DNA from 4 places in the Peribacillus sp. JNUCC41 genome. Region 3 is predicted to be linked to each of the others. Evidence: riboswitches for the same ligand, from Rfam matches in the RefSeq annotation. Region 3 holds a riboswitch; each other region holds the start of a gene.
What was found. Region 3 has a riboswitch for glycine ahead of JNUCC41_RS12180 (amino acid permease). Riboswitches for the same ligand answer to the same signal wherever they lie in the genome.

Region 1 (6,001 bases), 2.0 Mb from region 3:
AATATGATTTATCCAAATTGAAGGCTCTTTTTTCCACTGGAGCTCCATTGTCTGGCGACGGTTATAAATGGGTGTATGAGAATGTCAAGAAGGATATCTGGCTCAGTTCATCCAGTGGCGGAACCGATGTTTGTGCCGGTTTTGTTGGCGGTGTCCCAACATTGCCCGTGAGAATCGGGGAAATACAAGGAAGGGCATTAGGGGTTTGTGCGGAAGCCTTTGATGTGCATGGTCAAACATTGATTAATGAAGTCGGTGAATTGGTCATTACCAAACCGATGCCGTCCATGCCGCTATACTTCTGGAATGATCAAGACGGGTCAAGATACTACGAGAGTTATTTCGATACATATCCTGGCATATGGAAGCATGGTGATTGGATAAAGATCGACGACAAGGGCAGCTGTATCATTTATGGACGTTCCGACTCGACCATCAACCGTTCTGGTGTACGGATGGGAACTAGCGATATCTACCGGGCCGTCGAAGCGATAGACGAGGTGATGGAAAGCCTTGTTATTGATAGGGAAGTGCTTGGCCGGGGTTCCTCACTGCTGCTGTTCGTTGTTCTAAAGCCCGGTAAAGCCCTGGATACTTTATTGACGGCAAAAATCAAGGAACAAATCAGAGGGCATGTGTCCCCTCGCTTTATTCCTGACCAAATCCATGTCGTTGAACAAATTCCAAAAACATTGAACGGAAAGAAAATGGAAGTCCCAATTCGTAAAGTGTTATTAGGGTTCGAGTTTGATAAGGTAGTGAATGCAGACTCCATGGGAAATCCAGAATCGCTACAGTACTTTAAAGAATTAGCTCTCGAGTTGAATGAGAAAAAAATATTCTAGCATGAAGGCGGAGCGTAAAGCTCCGTCTTTTTTCGTTTATTGGGCCTGGTGCTCTATTTCTGGAAATGGGTTTGTATTTTCGAAGTCAATATGAAAATATTTTTGTACGAAAAAGGAAAGCTCATTAGCATAAATCCTGAGCTGCAGGCGTAGTAGTTCATGATTATGAATTTCGCTGCCTTATGAACACCTGGATGACGATAAGAACTATCCAACAGTGTCCCTGTAGGCAATATCCCCAATAATGTCTCATTATATTTGAATAGTATTCTTATAATTAATTTAGAGGAAACAGTTAGAAGGCTATGAAGAAGCAGGAGAAAGGTATACGGGAAAAGACGTAATATCTTTTGCGAAGGTGCAATCGCAACTTCCATGTGGCGGAGGTGGATTTTCATTCTTTGCAATAATTGGTGTGTTTCTGCTGAAAGATAAACCAGAAAGGAAACGGTGCCTATAAATTCGATTACACTGACTTGATCATTTTTACCATTATAATGATTGCCCTGAATGTATTTATTAATTACGGAGCAGATTAGGATGGACAAGTCCGATTTCAATCGTCCTAATCGTTGCCACAATCATAGGAGTTATTGTTTTAATCGTTGAAAATAGCAATGATATCGTTCTGCTTGACTTTGCTGTATTTCAATAAGCCATATACAGGGGGCAAGCTCACTTGGCAGTGCATTCGGCGTCGCGATTTCTTCAGCTGCTGTTTACGGTGGAATAGCAGCAAATTGAAAGCTTGAAACAGTGGCTTCAATAGGGATTTTCGTAAACGTTATATTCGCTTTGCTTTCAATATCATCTATTATCTTTTTGGTGTAAAAGATACCGCTAAAACATCTAATGCTCCTAAAAAATCACCGGCTGGTACCAACCGGAACCCTATTGCAGAATAATTAGCTGTTGGAAATGTAAAGTGCCACATTTAACGGCGTTTTCAAAAAATGATGAAGGGATGAAGAGATTATGAGAAATGAATTAATGGAAATGCTACAATCCCGTACGGATGAAATGATTGAAATTCGTAGATACCTACATGAAAATCCCGAGCTTTCTTTTAAAGAAGAAAAGACAGCTCAATATATTATCGATTTTTATAAAGAAAAAGACGTAGAAGTTCAATCTAATGTTGGTAATGGATACGGAATTATCGTGACCATTAAAGGTGGAAAGCCTGGAAAAAACATCGGTCTTCGAGCTGATTTTGATGCGCTTCCAATTGTTGAAGAAACGGATGTAACCTTTAAATCAAAAAATGAAGGCGTTATGCATGCGTGTGGTCATGATGGCCATACAGCCTACTTGTTAGTCTTGGCGGATTGCCTCATTCAATTAAAAGCTGAAATTCCAGGTACAATCAAAATTATTCATCAGCATGCGGAAGAAGTTCCGCCAGGCGGGGCAAAGAGTATTGTAGAATCCGGCGTGATTGACGATTTAGATAATATATTTGGCATCCATTTGTTGCCAATGGATTCAGCAGGAGTTGTTGGTTATCACGCTGGATATTCTTTTAACGGCAGGGCTTATCTGAAATTAAAAATTCAAGGCAGAGGTGGACATGGTTCCTCACCACACCTAGCGAATGATGCCATTGTGGCTGGTGCTCATTTTGTTACAGCTGCTCAAACGATTATTAGCCGTCGATTAAGTCCATTTGATATTGGTGTGATTACTATTGGATCTTTTGATGGAAAAGGAACATTTAATATAATTAAAGACAGCGTAGAGCTTGAAGGCGATATCCGTTATATGACTGTTGAAACAAAAGAAAAAATTGAAAAGGAAGTTAAACGCCTTGTAAAAGGACTTGAAGAAGAGTTTGGAGTAACATGTGATCTTACATATACGAATGACTATCCACCTTTATATAATGATCCCGATCTAACAGGAAAGGTTGCTGAGTTTCTTAAGAATGCAAAGGATAAAGATATTAAAGAAGTAATGGAATTTCCAGCAATGCCGCCATCTGAAGACTTTGCTTACTATGCTGAAAAAATCCCTTCCTGCTTCTTTTACATTGCTTGTACACCTAAAGGAGTAGAAAAACCTTATTTTAATCATAATCCTAAATTTGATATCGATGAAGATGCCCTTCTCGTGGCAGCAAAAGCAGTAGGGTATGTTGTTTGTGGTTATTATGAGTTAGATTAAGGAAAAGAATAGAATCATTTGTAAGGTGTGGTTCAGATTACCACAGGATTTGCTGAATTAGATAAATTGAATTTTTATAAGGGTGTGTTTGGATCATCCTAAACATGCCCTTAAAATATTTCATTTTATCAAGGTAAGGTATAGAATGGATCATACTTTATGGATATGTTTTAAAAGAAGAGGCTAACCAAATTAGGGGCCTGGTTTGACGCTGGTAAAGTGAAATGGGAGATGGTTTCGTTAACACGTCAAGCATTGTGAAAATGAATGCGTGATGATAAATATAAACCGTATTGATCCAAATTATGTTATTCTATTTTTGTTTACAACAGTCCGTCTGAAAAACTGTAAAGGGGGTATAAGGCTTAATGGTTAAGGAAAAGAAAATCAAGCTAAAGAAGCCAAAGAAGTGGTGGGTATGGGTTCTAGCAATAGTCATCATTGCTAATATAGCAGGTGGTGGGGCTGAAGAAGAAGTTGAAGAGAAGGCTTCTGATACTGCTGAACTTAGGGAGGAAGCTCCTAGACAATCTTTACTGCTGCAAGGATTTTCGCGAGTCTCGAATTTTCTCTTTTTCCATACATTAATTATGTTAAAACTATAGACTTTATGACCTTTCCCATCTTTAAAATTCACCGTATTGTCAATCGGAAAAATGTAAAATTGTTTCGCTTATACATAAGCTTGTTTGGGATTCCTTGCGACATAGAAAAGCTGCTATAAGCTTGTTTTTTCGTAGCTAATAACTTCAAATTATACACTGTTCATAAAGTTCAAACTTGTCCATATTTAATTATCAGAAAATAGTGCCTTTTCAGATAATGATTGAAATATCCATTAAAACCCGATAATATACAACTAGTAGTACAACTCTATACCAGCGGATGAAGATTGTGGGAGAGACTAAACATTGTTTAGCACCGAAGGAGCAAACCCTAAAAAGCAGGGGACTAATCTCTCAGGTAAAAGGACTACAATTGGACGCGTCTCTGAAGAGAGCCATAGGCCACCGAAGGAGTTAAACTCTCAGGTAAAAGGACAGAGGAAGTTAGGAAAATCCCTATCTTTCCTCTGTCTTTTTTTGTACTTGGAAAGATAAAAAGAGAGGAGAGTGCATGGAGATATGTAGATAAATGAGTCTATCCTTAAACTATATCTAGCACCTGCCAAGAAAGCGCTTACACTGATAAGGCAGTCTCCCAGTATGCTAATAATACACACTAATTGAAGGACTGAACCTTTATAAGGGAAAAATTCCAAGTAGCCTATAAAAGTAGAAAGTGGGGAATCGTATGCAGGAACAAAAGTTGGATAGAGGGTTAAAAAACAGGCACGTACAACTCATAGCTATTGGTGGTGCAATCGGAACGGGATTATTTCTTGGAGCAGGAAAATCTATTCATTTAGCTGGACCATCAATTCTATTTGCTTACATGATTACAGGCATCATTTGTTTTTTAATCATGCGCGCACTTGGAGAACTACTCTTATCTAATTTGAACTTTCACTCCTTTGTTGACTTTGTAAGAGACTATTTAGGTAATATGGCAGCATTTGTAACCGGCTGGACATACTGGTTCTGCTGGATTTCAATCGCAATGGCCGACTTAACAGCAGTTGGACTTTATACTCAGTATTGGTTTCCTTCCGTACCGCAGTGGATGCCTGGATTAATTGCACTAGTCATTTTGCTATTTATGAATCTTGCAACCGTAAAACTTTTTGGCGAAATGGAATTCTGGTTCGCATTAATTAAGGTCATAGCTATTCTAGCATTAATTGTTATCGGTATTTTCATGATTATTAAAGGCTTTTCCACTGATTCAGGCGCAGCAAGTTTCACGAATCTATGGGGTCACGAGGGTATGTTCCCAAATGGAATAAATGGTTTTGTCCTCTCATTCCAGATGGTAGTGTTTGCGTTTGTGGGCATTGAACTTGTAGGACTTACAGCAGGTGAAACAGAAGATCCAGAAAAAGTTATCCCCAAGGCGATCAATAATATTCCTATTCGGATTATAATTTTCTACATTGGCGCACTTATTGTGATTATGAGTGTTTATCCGTGGAACGCAATCATCCCAACGGAAAGCCCATTCGTTCAAGTATTTGTGGCTGTAGGTATTGCTGGAGCTGCTGGTATCGTTAATTTTGTCGTCCTAACATCGGCTGCTTCGGCATGTAACAGCGCAATCTTCAGTACAAGCCGGATGGTATACTCACTTGCCAAAGATAAAAATGCACCTGTACCTTTTGCAAAACTTAATGACCGTAAAGTACCATCCAATGCATTGTTCTTTTCAACTGTTGTCATTTTAATTTCTGTTGTTTTGAATTATTTAATGCCTGAAGGAGTATTTACCTTGATTACAAGTATTTCTACCGTATGTTTCATCTTTATTTGGGGAATTACAGTCATCAGTCATTTGAAATACCGTAAAACAAGACCAGATCTAGTGAAAAAGAACAAATTTAAATTACCACTTTATCCAATTTCCAATTACTTGATCCTTGCTTTCCTGGCATTCGTCCTTGTTGTTCTTGCACTTGCGGACGACACTCGTGTTGCCTTATTCGTTACTCCTGTTTGGTTCATTCTGCTGATTGCGATTTATAAGATGCGCATAACGAAGGTGGATCAGGCGAATCAGAGAGAGGTAGCCGGGAATTAAGAGGCAAGAAATCCTTTGATTCTATTTGCTGTGTTTGTACAGATAGTTGCTGCTCCATTTTTTCCAACTCGGTGAGTAAAAAATCTGCCCGTTTTAAAAAGCCAAAGATATCTGGTTGATTCTATGATAATTCGAAATAAATATTTTAGAATAGTATTGTTAGCGCTTTCAAAAAGGCTTGACATAATTATTCTCAACAACTATTCTAAATGTACCAAATTGAATAAGCGGATGACAGTTGTGGGAGAGTGCAAAGCGACAAGCCACCGAAGGAGCAAGTTCCAAAAAGACCCTTGGAACAAATCTCTCAGGTAGATGGA
Region 2 (6,001 bases), 2.1 Mb from region 3:
TGATAATGGTGAAGAGCTAGGCAGATTTGTGAGCAAGGATCGCAAAACGCAAGAACAAATTGAGGAATTCATTCAATCACTATAATTAATTTCCCCTTCTCGCTGGGGATTTTTCAATGAAGAGGAGGGTCAGTCATGAAAATGGACAGCACGAAGCTGAAAAATATCCTGAAAGAACGTTTAAAAGATGAAAATCGCACATTCAAATTCGATAGCAAGCAAGATACGTTACGGGTGGAAAATGTGAAGACCGGGAAGGGAATCACCATCGAGTTGCCTCCTGTACTTGCTAACTATGAAAACGTACAGGAAAAGGCCATCGATGAAATTATCTATTACGTGGAAGAGGCCCTGAATGTGATGGGGGGAGAACACAGCATGGAAGGCAAGGAGAAATTCATTTTCCCAGTCATCCGCTCGACCTCCTTTCCGATGGAATCGGAAGAAGGAAATCCATTTTTATTCGATGAGCATACGGCTGAAACCCGGATTTTTTATGCCCTTGATTTAGGGAAAACCTACCGTCTTATAGATGAAAAGATGATTCAACGGGAAAATTGGCAGGGTGACAGGATCCGTGAAATTGCCCTTTTCAATGCCCGTTCCCTCTCCACTGAAATGAAGTCGGATATCGTTGCAGGTAATGCATTTTATTTTTTGAACACGAATGATGGGTATGATGCCAGCAGGATCCTGAATGAATCATGGCTTCGGGAAATGAAGGACAAGATCGAGGGAACCATGGCTGTTGCCATTCCCCATCAGGATGTCATCATCATTGCCGATGTGAAGAATGATACGGGCTATGATATTCTTGCGCAAATGGCGATGAGCTTCTTTGCCAGCGGGCATGTTCCGATAACGGCTCTATCATTTCTTTACGAAGAAAATGAGTTGGAGCCCATCTTCATTATGGGTAAAAACAAAAAGCGTGAACAATGATATATTGAATCATAAAAGGACCGTGTCAGCATCTGACATCGGTCCTTTTAAAGTTTAATAGAGTTTATGACTTTTAGAGTTGATATTTATTTTTTTATCGGTGATAATGAAATTGTAATATTTTGAAAATACGGAATAAAACGATAGAACGAGCTTGTGAACGTTGTGGGAGAGTGCAAAGCATTGAGCCACCGAAGGAGCAAGTTCCAAAAATATCCCTTGGAGCAAATCTCTCAGGTAAATGGAACCGCAGCTGGACGCAACTCTGGACAGCGCGCAGGAAGTGTGCCGCCAACGGGGAAATCTCCACGACCAAAATGGAGTTGAATTCTCAGGTGAAAGGACAGAGAAGGGAGCGGCAGGTTTGCGCAACCCTTCTCTGTCCTTTTTTAATTGGCTTTATGCATACAAAAGGTTTGCAGCGAACATGGAACTTACTAATAGGCCAATCAACTTAAAATAATGGGGGAGAATGATCGTGAATTTGAAAAGCAAATTAATGAACATGCTGGAAGCCCGTAAAGAGGAAATGGTTCAAATCCGCCGTCATTTACACGAGAATCCGGAGCTATCCTTCAAAGAAGAGAAAACGGCAAAATATATCATTGATTTTTATAACGGGAAAGATGTATCGATTCAAACGAATGCAGGAAATGGATTAGGGATCATCGTGACGATCGAAGGCGGGAAACCAGGGAAAACGATAGGTCTCCGTGCCGATTTCGATGCACTGCCGATTACAGAAGAAGCGGAGGTTCCGTTCCGTTCAAAAAATGAAGGTGTCATGCATGCCTGCGGACACGATGGGCATACCGCTTATTTATTGGTATTGGCAGACTGCATCATTGAGCTGAAAGATTCCCTATCAGGTACGATCAAAATAATTCATCAACATGCAGAAGAAACACCTCCTGGTGGAGCAAAGAGCATCATGGAATCAGGGGTTTTGGATGAACTGGACGCTGTCTTCGGAATCCATTTATTCCCTTCCCATCCAGCAGGGGTCGTCGGGTATCGCAGCGGCTATTCGATGGCTGGACGGACCTATTTCAAATTAGCCATAAAGGGTGTAGGCGGCCATGGTTCCTCCCCGCATATGGCTAATGATACCATTGTGGCAGGCGCCCATTTCGTGACAGCCATACAAACCGTAATCAGCCGTCGCTTGAATCCATTTGATATGGGAGTAGTCACAATCGGCTCCTTCGATGGAAAGGGAAGCTTTAATGTCATTAAAGATCGTATAGAAATTGAAGGGGATGTCCGTTATATGACGGCAGAGACCCAGCAGCTGATCGATAAGGAAATCCACCGGATCGTTAAAGGGATAGAAACGGAATTTGATGTTCAGTGCGAGCTTACATATGTGCCCGATTATCCTCCGTTATATAATGACCCTGAACTGACCGAATTCGTGAAAAATAGCCTGGAAAGCATGAATGACAATGATATTAAGAATGTTGTGGAATTTCCGGTTTTCTCAGGTTCGGAAGATTTTTCGTATTATGCAGAAAAGATTCCTGGCTGCTTCTTTTACATTGGCTGTAAACCGAAAGGAGTGGAGAAGGCCTATTTCAATCACCATCCTAAATTCGACATTGATGAAGATGCCCTTTTGATTGCCTCCAAATCAGTGGCGCAGGTTGTATGCAGTTTTTATGAATGGAAATAGTCTTCTTTGGTCTTTGTTTGCAAAAAAAACGCAGAAACCCACAAAACACCGTTCGGTATTAACGAACGGTGTTTTATGGGTTGCGGCATGTATTTGAATGCCGCCGGCGGTTTCATGAAGGATGTTGCAATGAATTGGCCAGTCTGCTTCCAAGGCTGCATGAAAACTTAATCTCTTTGTAAACGCGATTTAACAGCGGTGTTTTATTTAAATAGTAGACTAGGGGCTAATGTTAATTCGCAATCGATAGGTTTAATCTCATTCCAGAAGGGGTTTAATAGGGTAGGAGTTCTGCGAACTCCGTTAAGTTAGCAGGAATGCGATAAAAAAATAGATGCTAATCCCAATTCAGCTTAAATTTTCTCGATATTTTTAAAATAACTGGTAGAATTAGTTACATAACTACAGATGTAGAAAGAGTGATAGTTTTGAAATGGCTAAATAAGATGAAAAAATGGTTCCAAGCAGAGGAAATTATTGAAATCGAAGAAATAATTATAGATGAGCCGCTAGATGAAGAGACATTAAAGAAAATGGATTTTTCAAAGCTTTCGAAGTCAAAGAAAGAAGAAATAAAAGTTTACAATCAAAAAGTGGAAAAAATGTCCCAGACCCCAGACCCGGATACGAAAATCCTGTTTCAATATCCAAAAGGACAGTTCAAGTTTCCGCTCATTCCAGACCGGGAGCAGAATAAAAGAAAGCCAAGGGAAAGAAATAGGGAAGAAAATGAACCCAAACAGGGGAAAAATGTGACCAAGGAAACAACGAAAAGGCCTGTAAGGGATAGTGAACCAAAACGGAGAAGTTTCGACCGGGAGGAAACCTCAAAAATAGTCCCGTCAAATACTCCATTCCGCCCAACGGAAATCCCTTCACCCATTTATGGGTTCCGTCGTCCGGAAAAAAAAATAGTCCCATCTGAAGAAATTGTCGAATATGAATTAGAAAGCAAAATGCCCATCCCTAAAAAAGAAGGAGCCGATATCGAGATTCCGGTATCGATCCCTGAAATTCCAAAAGAAGTTTCACATGAGGAAATGACGATAGAGCCATCCGTTCTTATACCGGAAAAAGCGGAAGAAAAAAGGGAAGATTCGGAGATACCCGCTTTCTTTCGCAGGAATTCCATAGAGTCTCTGCCAGAAGAAGCTGTAAGCGAGCCTGACATAATTGAGCCTGCGGTGGAAAAAGAGGCTATTGAACAGGACCAGGTCGATTTTGGACGCGAAGTCGCTGTATCCATCATCGAACAGGCCGACGACACACCGCCTGAAGCTATATCGGTACCGGAGGAGGTTGCTGCACAATCAAATCAACCTTACGTCAGTCAAGGGACACTGCCTGAAGATCCATCTGAGGCAACACCTGAAGGGCAGTCTAAACGTCCGAAAAAACATATCCCATTCAATGTGATGATGCTTAAGCAAGACCGGGAAAAAAACAGCTTCATGGATAAGATGATGCCGGAAAAAAAAAGCCTTAATTCGGAAAGGGCAGTAGCTTCACCTGATAAGCGGCCAATGAATGATGCTGCTGAAACGGAGGCAGGACAAGCGAAACCATCCGCCATTCCTGAACGGAAACAGGAGGAGGGCAGAGTTATGCCGAAAGAGGGGACTCCGATCATTAAATCAACCTTTTTGGACACGAAGGCTGGTTCGGAAACCGCCGCCGAGCCTGAAAATACAGTTGAATCCAATATGGGTTCCAGTTCGGTCTCTAGGCCGCTCTTGGAGCAGGAACCCCTTTCTGGAAATGGGTATCAAGAAGCAGTTTATACAGAGGCGGCAGCAGAAAGTGGCCAGGGCGATACCCCGGCAGTTTATGGCTCCGTGGAAGCGGAGGATAATCCATATTATGTGTTTCCGAATATCGAATTGCTGACACCTCCCACTTATGCTGTGCATGATGATGAGTGGCTCGAGGAACAGACTTTATTACTTGATGAGACATTGAAAAATTTCAATGTCCGTGCAAAGGTCGTCAATGTCACTCAAGGACCGGCAGTAACCCGTTTCGAGGTACATCCGGAACCGGGAGTGAAGGTGAATAAGGTGACGAACCTGATGGATGACATCAAATTAAGCCTTGCTGCACAGGATATGCGGATGGAAGCGCCCATTCCCGGTAAACATACAATTGGCATAGAGATTCCGAACAGGAAAAGCAAACCGGTATTTTTGCGTGAGGTTTTGGAAAGTACTGAGTTTCAAGAGCATGAATCACCGCTTGCTGTCGCTTTAGGACTCGATATATCCGGTCAGCCGATCATCACGGATTTGAGAAAGATGCCGCATGGATTGATAGCCGGGCAAACGGGATCGGGGAAAAGTGTCTGTATCAACACGATGCTGGTCAGCTTGCTGTATAAAGCGACGCCGCAGGAGTTGAAATTACTCTTGATTGATCCGAAAATGGTCGAGCTCGCCCCTTATAACCGGATCCCGCATTTGGTCAGTCCAGTCATAACCGATGTCAAAGCCGCTACGGCTGCGTTGAAATGGGCTGTAGAAGAGATGGAACGGCGTTATGAATTGTTTGTACATGCTGGTGTGCGTGATATCACCCGCTTTAATGACCAAGCGGAAAAAGCCGGTCAATATTCAAGCAAGCTGCCTTATATCCTGGTGATCATCGATGAGCTTGCGGATCTAATGATGATGTCCCCGGCTGATGTAGAGGAAGCGATTTGCCGGATTGCGCAAAAGGCCCGTGCCTGCGGCATCCATTTGATTGTAGCCACTCAAAGGCCTTCAGTCGATGTCATAACGGGATTGATCAAGGCAAATATCCCGACAAGGATCGCTTTTTCAGTTTCTTCACAAGTCGACTCCCGTACAATCATCGATAGCGGCGGTGCAGAAAAATTATTGGGAAGAGGAGATATGTTATTCGCTGAAAACGGCTCATCGAAAACGGTGCGCCTGCAAGGGACTTTTGTGAGTGATGAAGAAATCGATCAAGTCGTCAACCACGTTAAACTGGAACAGCAGCCGAAGTACCTGTTTGAACAGGAAGACTTGCTGAACAGGGCCGAGGTCACGGAAGAAGCGGATGAACTGTTTTTCGAGGCATGTGAATTTGTCGTGAGCCAGCAGGCTGCATCTGCATCGAGTGTCCAAAGGCGCTTCCGTGTCGGCTATAACCGTGCAGCGCGTCTAATAGAAATGATGGAGCAACGGGGAGTCGTTTCCGAATCCAGGGGCTCAAGGCCCAGGGATGTATTGATTACGGAAGAAGAACTGGAATTTTTACATGTTAATTAAGAGAACCTAATAAAAGGAAATTGAATATAATGTGAAAGGGTGAAAACCCTTTTTTATCACCTTAATTGAGGGAAAAACCAATGATTTGATAAATTGGCATCTGCCTGACATGGAAGAA
Region 3 (6,001 bases):
CCAGTTTCAAATTTGTTTCATATGTCGTTAATGGATTTAGGTTCCAACTGAACCGCGTGCTTTCTTAAAGCAAGACTTACCGAGATCATCACAATGAAATTGACCGCCAAAGCTATGATTCCCACATTCAAATCTTTCGCGGCTTGCGGCAAGGTTGGAAACAGGGTTCCTATTGTCGATTGACTGAGTGTAATGCAAATTACGATGGCCAATCCGGTGATGATGCCGGCGATTGCGCCATATTTATTGATGGGATTATTCTTTTTCAGGCTAAAGAGCAGGGACGGGAATAGCTGTGTAATGAGACTGTATCCCATAAGAATTAATGCTGACATCGTTTCACCGCCGTTTAAGGTGAAGTAGACGGCTATAAGGGCAATGACTGGAACAAGGAACTTTGCCAATCGTACAACGTGGCGATCGGATACTGCAGGTGCAAATTCCTTATAGACGTTTTTCGCGAGCAGTGTAGCGACGCTCATCAAAAGCATGGATCCCGGCACCAAGGCGGTCAACAATCCAGCTCCGCCGATTATGCCAATAAACCATGGATCAAAGGTCTCGATCGAAAGGCGCAGCAATGAGAGGTCTGCATCTGCCCCAACGAGTCCGGGCACTTTCAATATAGCTGTAAACCCAACGAAAAACACGAATAACAGCATGAGCGTATATAAAGGGCTGATGATGGCATTTTTTCGAAATACCTTGCCGCTGCGTGCTGAAAAGACAGCGCTGAAAACTTGCGGCCACATATAGAAACCGAATACGAGCAATATTACCGTGGAGATAAACCATGCTACGCTAAGTCCCTGGTCAGGGAACTTTAGAAAACCAGGCTTGGCCGCATCAATCGCTTCAAACATCGGCTGAAATCCGCCAAAGTAATGAATCGGCAGATAAATCCCCAAAAATCCTATTATGGCGACCATCATGATATCTTTAATGACCGCTGTCCAAACGGAACCGTGTATACCGGAGATCATCACATAAATGGTAAGGCTGATCGCCCCCATCCAAACTGCCTCGGACATTGAGATGGCACCATAAGATGCTTCTGAGACAATGATTCCCAATCCTTTCAGCTGCACGACGATTACAGGAATCATCGACACCACACCTACAAGTGCAGCCAAAATTCCTAAACTGGGACTCTTATATTTGCTCACAAAGAAATCGGATTGGGACATCAGTTTATTTTCTTTGGCATATTTCCATATTTCCGGAAGGAGCCAATAGGATAATACGTAAGACAAAGTAATGTAAATTAGAACATATAGAGCGGGTGCGCCCTTGCCATATGCCCAGCCGCTGCCGCCAAGGAAGGAGAAGGTCGTATAGATTTCACCGGCCATCAGCAGAAAGACGAAAATCGCACCAAAACCACGTCCGCCCACCGTCCATTGTTCCAAGTCCATATCTTTTCCTTTTGAAGAGCGTATCCCTAAAAATATCGATAGAAGTAAAAATGCTAAAATGATTAAGAGAGCAATATTCATTCCTGGTCACCTTCCCGATTCCTGGGATCCAGTTTATACATGATGCCCAATATGGCAGAGGTAAGGACCACCCACATAGCCATCCAGAACATATTGAAAGGCATCCCTAATACGTATGGTTCTATTTTATTAACAAAAGGTAGAAATCCTAGTATGCCTATAAAAGGAACTAGAGTAAGGATATATATAATCTTCATTAAACAAACCCCTCCGTTTTAAATAAGTGAAACGTCCATCAATGGGGTTTATTCTTCAAGGCCACTGATGGCTGGGTGAAGCAATCGGGAAGGAAAATTCATGCAAGACGGATTTCCCTTCTTTTAAAAAGGTCCGATGATATATAATAGCTTACACTATTTTGATATAAAATTTAATGCAATTAGCTGATATATTTTAGCAAAAACACGCCAATTGCCTATTCTTGATCTGTTTCATGGACGGATAAAGCCTTGAATTCGAATCGAATTCAAGGCTTTATTTCCTTTAGTTATATTTTTTCCGATAGTTATAGAGTATCACCAAGAGTATGAACCAGATTGGGGTCAAGAGCAGTGATAGTCGTGTAGCTTCAGCGAATAGCATAACAATAAGGATGAATAGGAATAATCCTAAAATGGCGTAATTGACAAAGGGTGTAAAAGGAGCCTTGAAAGTCGATTGAGCTCTTAGATCAGGCCTTGTTTTCGAATATTTAATATGGGAGATCAAGATGATGCTCCATACCCAAATGAAACAGATGGCACTGATGGTCGTCACCACGGTAAACGCCTGTTCCGGTATCAGCTTGCTCAATAATGCCCCTATTGATACAACGATGGTGGATGTTAATAAGGCATTGCTTGGAACAGCCTGTTTATTTAATTTTTCCAGTTTAGCAGGGGCTTCGCCATTCCTGCTTAACGTATAGAGTATCCGGCTTGTTGAAAATAAACCGCTGTTGCATGCAGAAGCAGCGGATGTCAACACGACGAAGTTGATGATTCCTGCAGCGACAGGAATGCCGATTAACGCAAAGACCTCTACAAATGGGCTGCTCGAGGCATCAAGTTGTGTCCATGGGTTGACACAGAGAATGACGAATAGGGCACCAACATAGAAAAGTAAAATCCGGACAGGGATTTTATTGATGGCAGAGGGAATGTTCTTTCTCGGGTTCGCCGTTTCCGCTGCGGAGACCCCGACCAATTCGACACCGACAAATGAGAATACGACCAACTGTAAAGATAATAGGAATCCGGAAATGCCATTGGGGAACAAGCCCCCATGATTCCATAGGTTCGTTACGGAAACCGTTCCGGTATTGGTATTGAAGCCGATGATCAAAAGAATGATTCCTACGATGATCAAGGTAATGATCGTGATTACTTTAATGATGGCAAACCAGAATTCCAATTCGCCAAATAACTTAACTGTCAATAGGTTCAATCCTAACAGAATGACTAGGCAAATTAGAGCCGGAATCCATTGAGGGATATCGAACCAATATTGTATATAGACACCGACAGCTATAATATCGGCCATTGCGGTCATGATCCAACAGAACCAATATGTCCAACCTGTCACGAATCCAGCCCATGGACCGACATATTCGGTTGCAAATTCAGTGAATGATACATAACCCGCATTGGATAATAGCAATTCGCCCAGCGCCCTCATTACAAAAAACAAGGCAATCCCTATTATCAGATAGGAGAATATAATGGAAGGCCCAGCCAATTGTATGGCTTTTCCGGATCCTAAAAATAAACCGGTGCCAATGGTTCCTCCTATTGCAATCAGTTGTACATGCCGATTTTTTAAATCTCTTTTTAATTCCTGTTTAGCCAATTCTTGCGCCCCCGTTTTTAGTAGTCTTGTTAGTGAATGATTTCAACCTGCATGGACTTGGAGAGAGGGGCGTGATTTTTTGCCCTGCTTGCCTATTCCATTGGTTTTCAAGAGTGTAGTTTTAAGTCCATCACAAATTGGACAATAAAAAAAGAGATTGGATAATACCAATCTCTTAAAGGGTTCAGAATAACAATTCTATCATTCGTTACTCTTCTGTCCTTTTGCCTGAGATTGTGAATCCTTCGGCGCTGCATCTTGTACAGTCTCTCCAGAAGCTGCTCCTGCTATAGTGTCATCCATAGCATTCATCGCTTGCTTGTATGCGGTTGTGAAGAAATGTCTTTCAGTGTTAATCTTCCACTGTTGGATCATTCATTATGCTTATAAAATAATATTGGAATTCTATCATCTATTTTTCAGAAGGTCAACAAATTTTTTTGAAATGAAACAGGCATTATGTGCAGTTTAATGGTGGTCTGTATTAACTTAAGGTTTAAGCAGAAGTGATTGTTTTCTACTCTTTTTGAATTATCACTATTATAAAATACTGAATATCATTTTTTTAAAATGATATTTTTAAATTAAAAAGTCGACAAGATATTATTGGTAACTGTTTTTTTCAAAAATACAATTGTACTTTTACAGAATATTTACTATTATAAGATAAGAAAACATAATAGAAGTGTTATGTAATATTGATTACGATAAAGCATTTCTAATTAAAAGAGAGTGTTCGTGGCAAGGATGGAAAAGCATTACCGATATTGCATCTGGGGGAGTTAATCATGTCGAACAAGGAATTAAAGAGAGGGCTGGAATCAAGACATATTCAAATGATAGCTTTAGGCGGAACCATCGGGGTCGGGTTATTCATGGGTTCTGCTAGCACGATCAAATGGACCGGGCCCTCTGTTATGCTTGCTTATGCAATCGCAGGTATTTTTATATTTTTCATCATGCGTTCCATGGGTGAGATGCTATATTTAGAACCGACTACAGGTTCTTTTGCAACCTTTGCAAGTAGCTATATACATCCCTTGGCAGGTTATATGACTGCTTGGAGCAATTGGTTTCAATGGGTAATCGTCGGAATGTCCGAAATCATCGCGGTTGGGTTGTATATGAAATATTGGTTCCCGGAGTTACCTGCTTGGATACCAGGTGTGGTCGCCATGATCATCTTGGGGGCAGCAAACCTCATTTCCGTTAAATCCTTCGGGGAATTTGAATTTTGGTTTGCGCTAATAAAAATCATAACCATTATATTGATGATCATTGCCGGCCTTGGCCTTATCTTCTTTGGAATAGGGAATGGCGGGGATGCAATCGGATTATCGAATCTTTGGGCAAATGGCGGCTTCTTTACTGGAGGGTGGACAGGATTCTTCTTCGCTCTCTCCCTAGTCGTGGCTTCCTATCAAGGTGTTGAGCTTATCGGCATAACAGCCGGGGAAGCGAAAAATCCAACGAAGACCGTAACAAAAGCGATCCAAACAATCATATGGCGCATTTTAATTTTCTACATTGGTGCTATATTCGTCATCGTGACAGTATTCCCTTGGGATCAACTGGATGACCTAGGCAGTCCATTTGTTTCAACTTTTGCCAAAATAGGTATCACTGCTGCGGCAGGAATCATTAATTTCGTCGTAATCACCGCGGCAATGTCTGGATGCAACAGTGGGATTTTCAGTGCAGGACGTATGCTTTATACACTGGCATTGAATGGCCAGGCTCCGAAAGCCTTTGCTAAAGTATCTAAAAATGGAGTGCCGGCATATTGCACGATTGCTGTACTTTTGGGATTGGGCATCGGGGTTATCCTGAATTACCTTGCACCGCCGCAATTATTCCTTTATGTGTACAGTGCGAGTGTATTGCCCGGGATGATTCCATGGTTTGTCTTACTTATCAGTGAGCTTAAATTCAGAAAGGTGAATGCTGCTGAAATGGAGAAACATCCGTTCAAAATGCCTTTGGCCCCTTTCAGTAACTATGCGACAATTGCCTTTTTACTGATGGTGCTGGTCGGTATGTGGATCAATCCTAGCACAAGGATTTCCTTGGTTGTCGGGATCGTTTTCCTAGCCTTGGTCGCAGCAAGCTATTACATGCTGAAAATGGATAAGCGAATACCATTGGATGTTAAATCCGATGATGAGATTTCGGGATAAGATAACAAAAAGCCCTTCTCTTAATTCGAGAAGGGCTTTTTGTCTTTTGGGATCAATTGTGGAATTCACGAGTAAAACCGTTGAATTCATGAGTAAAGTAGTGGAATTCACGAGTAAAGTAGTGGAATTCACGAGTAAAACCGTTGAATTCACGAGTAAAGCAGCGGAATTCACGAGTAAAGCTGGAATTCACGAGTAAAACCGTTGAATTCACGAGTAAAGTAGCGGAATTCACGAGTAAAACCGTTGAATTCACGAGTAAAGCTGGAATTCACGAGTAAAACCGTTGAATTCACGAGTAAAGTAGCGGAAATCACGAGTAAAACCGTTGAATTCACGAGTAAAGTAGCGGAATTCACGAGTAAAACCGTTGAATTCACGAGTAAAGTAGCGGAATTCACGAGTAAAACCGTGGAATTCACGAGTAAAGCTGTTGAATTCACGAGTAAAACAGCGAAATTCATGAGTAAAACTTCAAAAATAACGAGTAGAGCTAGTTTG
Region 4 (6,001 bases), 2.6 Mb from region 3:
TTTGTGATGCTGCGAAAAAATGATGGCTTTACGATGATCGAAATGCTTTTTTCTTTAATGATTTTAATGACGACGTCCCTTTTTGTTCTACAGCTTTTTTCTATCATTCACACCCAAATGGGGTTCGTTGATAAATTGCATCCTAAAGAGTGGGAGGTCTTTACCATGCAAATGAAGCAGGAGGTCCGGAGTTCCAAAGTTCAGGATGTAATGGGAAATAAATTATATTTGCTTTCAGGTGAGCAATTATCATCGTATGAACAATATGAAGATAAGGTCCGAAGACGAGTGAATGGAATGGGGCATGAGGTCATCTTGCAGAACATTTCTGAATTCCAGGTTGAGAAGGATGGCGGTGCCATTGTAATAAATATAACTGATAAAGCAGGGACTACTTTTAGTCGTAGATTTCACCCATTCATTAGGAATGTTGCGAAAGTCGATGAATAATCAAAAAGGAGTCGTTTTTCCGATGGTCATGATTGTAGCGAGTGTTTTCATCATGTTCACGATACTAATGATAGACCAGTTTATCATTGATAAAAAGTTTTATAAAGAAGTGGAAGAATCGCTTGTGGCCGACCACCTTGTCCATCTAGCCATCAAGGATGTGACGGCAGATTGGGGCGAAGAGATTCCAAAAATCATCCAGGGGGAAATTTCATATCCCAATGGTGTGGTGCGGTATTCCTTGATGAAACAAGAAGGTCCTTACGTATATATCGAGTTTTCTTCCACGACCAAAAATGATCGCGAAGGGAGGGTCATCATTCAATACGATAAAGAAGCTGGGCAAGTGAAGGAATGGTTGGAAAAACAGGCTGTGTAATACGAAAATCAACACTTTTTTTTAATGGTACGCGACAGGTTCACGTGTTCAGGGTACATGCGAAAGAATAAAAGGGGCGTAAACCGGGCATACTTTGCTTAGGGTGATGATTTTAAATGTCTACAAACGCTTATATTAAATATCTGACGCAGCAGCTTGTCGAGTATTTTAATCTGACGAAAAAAGAACGAAAAGAAAAGCGCCGTCATAGAAAAGAGGATAAAAATCATGGTATGTCCCATTGGTTTGGCATTGTCCCTTTTGCTTTGTCGATGTTCGTAAGGAAAAATATCAAAAAATGAAACAGATGTCCCGAACTTAGGACATCTGTTTTTCATTCTATACTTATCCCAATGCCCTATCTGAAAGGTAAAATAATCCTCCGTTTATGATGGATATTCTGATGTTGGGTTCATATTGGGCTTTTAGTGCTTCTTTCTCGGTATAATAACTCTCACTTTTTTCGTCCATATCCTTGTAAAAATGCTCCAATAAATTCAAATCATTCTGCCAGCGCAGCATTGCTTCCTCCGCCCAGGAATGGTCATCATCCTCGAAACTGGTCCTGATGTATGTATCCAGTCTTGCCAATCCACTCTTGGGCATGATTAAAGGTGAAAGCGTAAAGGAGTAATCCGGTATTTTTGGGGTGACCTTTACAGGTAAAACCCGATGGTGAAACCCTTCCATGATTTCACCCGAGATTAAATTCAATCCGATCGACATGAAAGTATCTTTTTTACGGTCGCATTGATAGGATATTTTCACATTCAGGGTCAGCCAAGGAAACAAAGGATTATTTCCGCCGCCCTTTGGTGGAGGAGTATCCTCAAAAAGTCTAGTATAACCTGCCAGCTTTTTGGTTGATTGAATAATCTGATGTAGGCGTGGGGAGCCAAAATGAATCATTTCTCCCTTTAAATCGGATGGAGCCTGTTCTGGATCGGTAATGAAAGTCATCTGTGCTGGGTTCGGAACGCCACCTGTTTTTTCTAGATAATGCCAATAAAAGGGTCTGTTCATTAATTCTTTATCCATTTCAATCGTCAATTGGACTGTAAGGTGGGTCGGCGCATTATCCAGTATTTCACAATCGTTGGCCTTAAAGTAAGTTTTTAAAAAATCATGAATTTCCCGTTGCTGCATGAACATCACCTTCCTTCATGGATTGAGCGAATTGGATTAATGATGAAAAATTATCCATCTTGATCTTCATTTCGCCCTCTGTTTTGGACTCGCCGACCACATCGATTAAATATTCTTCAATGTTGTTAATATCCAGTTTGGTTAGAATATCATCCAATTCTCCAATTACTTTTTCAAATAAATTTATTTTTTCGTATAATAACTTCAGAATATGTTCTTCTACTGTATTTTTCGTGGCGAAGTTATAAATCATCACATCTTCTTCCTGTCCAAGGCGGTGAATCCGTCCAATTCTCTGTTCGAGCCTCATGGGGTTCCATGGCAGGTCAAAATTAATCAAGTGATGGCAAAACTGAAGGTTTATCCCTTCCCCTCCAGCTTCTGTTGCAATTAATACCTGTATATTCTTTTGGAATAATTCTCTCATCCAGTCTTTCTTTCCTCGCTTAAAACCGCCTCGAAAAGGAACCGAAGAAATTCCATTCTGCTGTAGGTACCATTGGAGATATAGCTGAGTCGCCCGGTATTCGGTAAAGATAATCACTTTGTCATCAATTTTCTTGATCAGTTCCAAAGCTTTTTCAGCCTTGGAGTTCTGGACTGTTTCATTCACTTTAGAAAATAAATCATCAAGCTTTGCCAAAAAGTCAGGGGAAGGCTGATCATACTTTTCTTTCATATTCTTTAAAGTATAAAAGACCGCCTCTCTGCTGCTGCATGCTTCCCTTTGGAGAGTGAGAGCTGAAAATGCGCTTCCTTTTGATCCATCCGAAATAGGCTTGAATTTGGAAACAGCATCATACAATGCCTGTTCCGTTGGAGAAAATTCAATGGTGATGGTTTCCACATGCCGTTTTGTCCATTCAATGCCAGTATCGGCCCGCCGGTTTCGAATCATGACAGTATTGACCAGTTCCTTTAGGTGTTCATCTTCAATGATGTTGCGGCCTTTCCCTTTATACTTTTCCGAAAAGAGCGAAGCATTTCCCAAGTGGCCCGGTTTCAATAACGAAACGAGGTGAAAAATCTCCTCGACTTTATTTTGAATCGGAGTGGCTGTAAGGAGTAAACAAAATTTCTTTTTCAGATTTTGGACGAATTCATAGTTCTTCGTCTTATTATTTTTAAGTTTATGAGCTTCATCAATAATGATGAAGTCATATTCCTGAGTGAAAATGATATCTCGATGCGGAGCGCGTTTCGCTGTATCGATGGATGAAATGACCACATCACAGGAGTCCCAAACATAACTTTTTCTCTGAACGACTGCCGGTATATGAAACTTGGTATTCAATTCAAACGCCCATTGTGTGACAAGGGATGCTGGAACAAGGATCAATACTTTTTTTACAAGGCCCCTAATCATATACTCTTTTAGGATCAAGCCTGCTTCAATTGTTTTTCCGAGCCCCACCTCATCAGCTAAAATGGCCTTTCCATTCATCTTTTCCACCACTTGCTTTGCTGCTTCCAATTGATGGGGAAGCGGGGTTAACTGCGGAAGGTGTTTGGGCGCCTGTAAACCTTCAAAATCAGGGATAATAAGATTTTCCTCCATTTGAACCGCCAGCTTATAAAGCTCCCAATTTCCCCATGGACCGTCATTTTCCACTTTTTGCAGAAGCTCGTCATTCCATTCAGAATTGAAGGATATATTGATTTTCATAGAAATAACTCCCTCTTAAATCATAATTTCCTTAATAAAGGGTCAAAACCCGAACATTTTGTATGTGAAGTAAGAAAAATATTTATCTTCAAAAGATATTGCAGAGATAAGTTTCTTAGGGTAGGATATAAGTATATTTAGAAAATTCAATTTCCAAACGCTACAAAGAATCTTTGTACATCGATTTTGCAGTTCGCGTTTTCTTAGTATGGGCTATAGGCTCTTAATTTATCCAAGATTACTGAAGGAGATCACTCAAACGGTTTCTGAAGTTTTAGGAGAATTGGCAGGGAATGCATTCGATGATGCTCAAAGGTTTTACCGATGCTTGGGGCTATTTCGCTTCCTTTCATTGGCAGACCATTCATATGCGGGTGAAGATAAGGGGAGAGACTACGGATGTAGCGCCGAAGGAGCAAACTTAGCAGTGAATCTCTCAGGCAAAAGAACTCTTATTGGACGCAACTCTGGAGAGCGCCGCCCGTTTTGGGACGGCCACCAAAGGGGAAAACCTATTACATAGGTAAACTTTCAGGTTTCAGGACAGAGAAAAAGCTCAAATGGGCTTTCTCTGTCCTTTTTTGTGCTTTTTTCACAGCATGAATCAGGATATACCTGATGCGAAATGACAAGAAGCTTTTGATAATGAAGCCAATTAATTTTAAAAAAAATCTGAAGGGGGTCATTTTTTGACCAATTTAAAAAGAACACCACTATTCGAGGTTTATCGTGAATACGGAGGTAAAACGATCGATTTTGGCGGCTGGGAACTTCCTGTCCAATTTTCGGGTATCAAGGACGAACATGAAGCCGTACGTACAAAATCGGGGTTATTCGATGTTTCCCATATGGGGGAAGTCGATGTTAAGGGTCCTGGGAGCCTTTCCTTTTTACAGAAAATGCTCACTAATGATATATCAAAGCTGCAGCAGGGCGGTGCCCAATATACCGCCATGTGTTATGAAAACGGAGGCACGGTTGATGATCTTATCGTGTATAAAAGGGCAGAGGACGACTATCTGCTCGTGGTCAATGCAGCGAATACAGAAAAAGATTTCAATTGGCTTCAAGCTAATTTAACGGAAGATGTCCAAATTACGAATGTATCGAGTGACTATACACAGCTGGCACTTCAAGGACCATCTGCAGAAAAGATATTACAAAAACTATCGGGAAATACTGACTTAAGTGAAATTGGATTTTTCAAGTTCAAGGAAAATGTCCTGATTAACGGTATCTCCACGCTGGTATCCCGTACTGGATACACTGGTGAAGATGGTTTTGAGATATATAGTGACAGTGAAAATGGTCCTGCCCTTTGGAAGGCGATTATGGAAGCCGGAAAGGAAGAGGGGGTTCAGCCGATTGGTTTAGGTGCTCGTGATACCCTGCGTTTTGAAGCGAAACTGCCGCTTTATGGGCAGGAGCTTTCAGCGGACATCACCCCGATAGAAGCCGGTATTGGTTTTGCAGTGAAAGTGGATAAGGAAGCGGATTTTTTCGGGAAAGCCGTTCTTGCTGAGCAAAAGGAGAATGGAGCTCCCCGCAAGCTTGTGGGAATTGAAATGATTGACCGTGGCATTCCGCGTCATGGGTATAAGATCTACAGCGGTGATAAAGTCATTGGTGAGGTCACGACCGGTACCCAATCACCCACGTTGAAGAAAAACGTGGGATTGGTACTTATCGATAAGGAATTTTCGGTACTGGATGCGGAAGTAGAAGTGGAAATCCGTTCCAAGCGTTTGAAAGCCGTTATCATACAAACACCTTTTTATAAAAAACCACGTAAATAGAGGGGAATGGTCATTAGATGAAACATCGTTATTTACCCATGACAGAGCAAGATAAACAAGAAATGCTGGAAGTGATAGGGGTATCTTCTACTCAAGAACTTTTCAATGATATCCCTGAAAGCGTTCGTTTCCAAGGAGAATACGATATTAAGCCTGCTAAATCGGAACCTGCATTAATGAAAGAATTATCAAGGCTAGCTGCCAAGAATGCGGACCTTAAAAGCTATGCTTCCTTCCTTGGTGCGGGTGTCTATGATCATTACGCACCGGTCATCGTCGATCATGTTTTATCCCGTTCTGAGTTTTATACGGCTTATACACCGTATCAGCCAGAAATTTCACAGGGCGAGCTTCAGGCAATCTTCGAATATCAAACGATGATATGTGAATTGACGGGAATGGATGTAGCTAACTCATCCATGTATGATGGCGGGACGGCACTAGCCGAAGCAGCCATGCTTGCTTCTGGCCAGACGCGGCGCAAGAAGATTCTCATTTCAGGAACCGTTCATCCTGAATCAAGGGAAGTTGTGAAGACATATGCGAAAGGGCAACGGGTGGAAG

Region 1: linked by a shared signal. The riboswitch ahead of JNUCC41_RS21670 (amino acid permease) and the one ahead of JNUCC41_RS12180 (amino acid permease) in region 3 are both predicted to bind glycine.
Region 2: linked by a shared signal. The riboswitch ahead of JNUCC41_RS01705 (amidohydrolase) and the one ahead of JNUCC41_RS12180 (amino acid permease) in region 3 are both predicted to bind glycine.
Region 4: linked by a shared signal. The riboswitch ahead of gcvT (glycine cleavage system aminomethyltransferase GcvT) and the one ahead of JNUCC41_RS12180 (amino acid permease) in region 3 are both predicted to bind glycine.

The regions. Positions count from the first base shown of each region.
Region 1 is NZ_CP062163.1:4,447,175-4,453,175, forward strand. Features, by position in the region: gene JNUCC41_RS21655 (acetoacetate--CoA ligase) at 1-845, shown strand, start outside; gene JNUCC41_RS21660 (amidohydrolase) at 1,821-3,008, shown strand; gene JNUCC41_RS21665 (hypothetical protein) at 3,377-3,613, shown strand; glycine riboswitch at 3,894-3,993, shown strand; glycine riboswitch at 3,997-4,053, shown strand; gene JNUCC41_RS21670 (amino acid permease) at 4,302-5,681, shown strand.
Region 2 is NZ_CP062163.1:353,021-359,021, reverse strand. Features, by position in the region: gene JNUCC41_RS01715 (thioredoxin family protein) at 1-85, shown strand, start outside; gene JNUCC41_RS01710 (DUF1444 domain-containing protein) at 136-942, shown strand; glycine riboswitch at 1,099-1,202, shown strand; gene JNUCC41_RS01705 (amidohydrolase) at 1,427-2,614, shown strand; gene JNUCC41_RS01700 (DNA translocase FtsK) at 3,043-5,883, shown strand.
Region 3 is NZ_CP062163.1:2,487,129-2,493,129, forward strand. Features, by position in the region: gene JNUCC41_RS12170 (sodium:solute symporter family protein) at 18-1,496, opposite strand; gene JNUCC41_RS12175 (DUF3311 domain-containing protein) at 1,493-1,693, opposite strand; gene JNUCC41_RS12180 (amino acid permease) at 1,980-3,323, opposite strand; glycine riboswitch at 3,530-3,608, opposite strand; gene JNUCC41_RS12185 (amino acid permease) at 4,112-5,500, shown strand; gene JNUCC41_RS12190 (hypothetical protein) at 5,547-5,699, shown strand; gene JNUCC41_RS12195 (hypothetical protein) at 5,671-5,964, opposite strand.
Region 4 is NZ_CP062163.1:5,361,720-5,367,720, reverse strand. Features, by position in the region: gene JNUCC41_RS25920 (hypothetical protein) at 1-23, shown strand, start outside; gene comGF (competence type IV pilus minor pilin ComGF) at 1-450, shown strand, start outside; gene comGG (competence type IV pilus minor pilin ComGG) at 443-829, shown strand; gene JNUCC41_RS25905 (YqzE family protein) at 946-1,131, shown strand; gene JNUCC41_RS25900 (YqhG family protein) at 1,175-1,975, opposite strand; gene JNUCC41_RS25895 (DEAD/DEAH box helicase) at 1,953-3,641, opposite strand; glycine riboswitch at 4,016-4,103, shown strand; glycine riboswitch at 4,107-4,190, shown strand; gene gcvT (glycine cleavage system aminomethyltransferase GcvT) at 4,331-5,437, shown strand; gene gcvPA (aminomethyl-transferring glycine dehydrogenase subunit GcvPA) at 5,455-6,001, shown strand, end outside.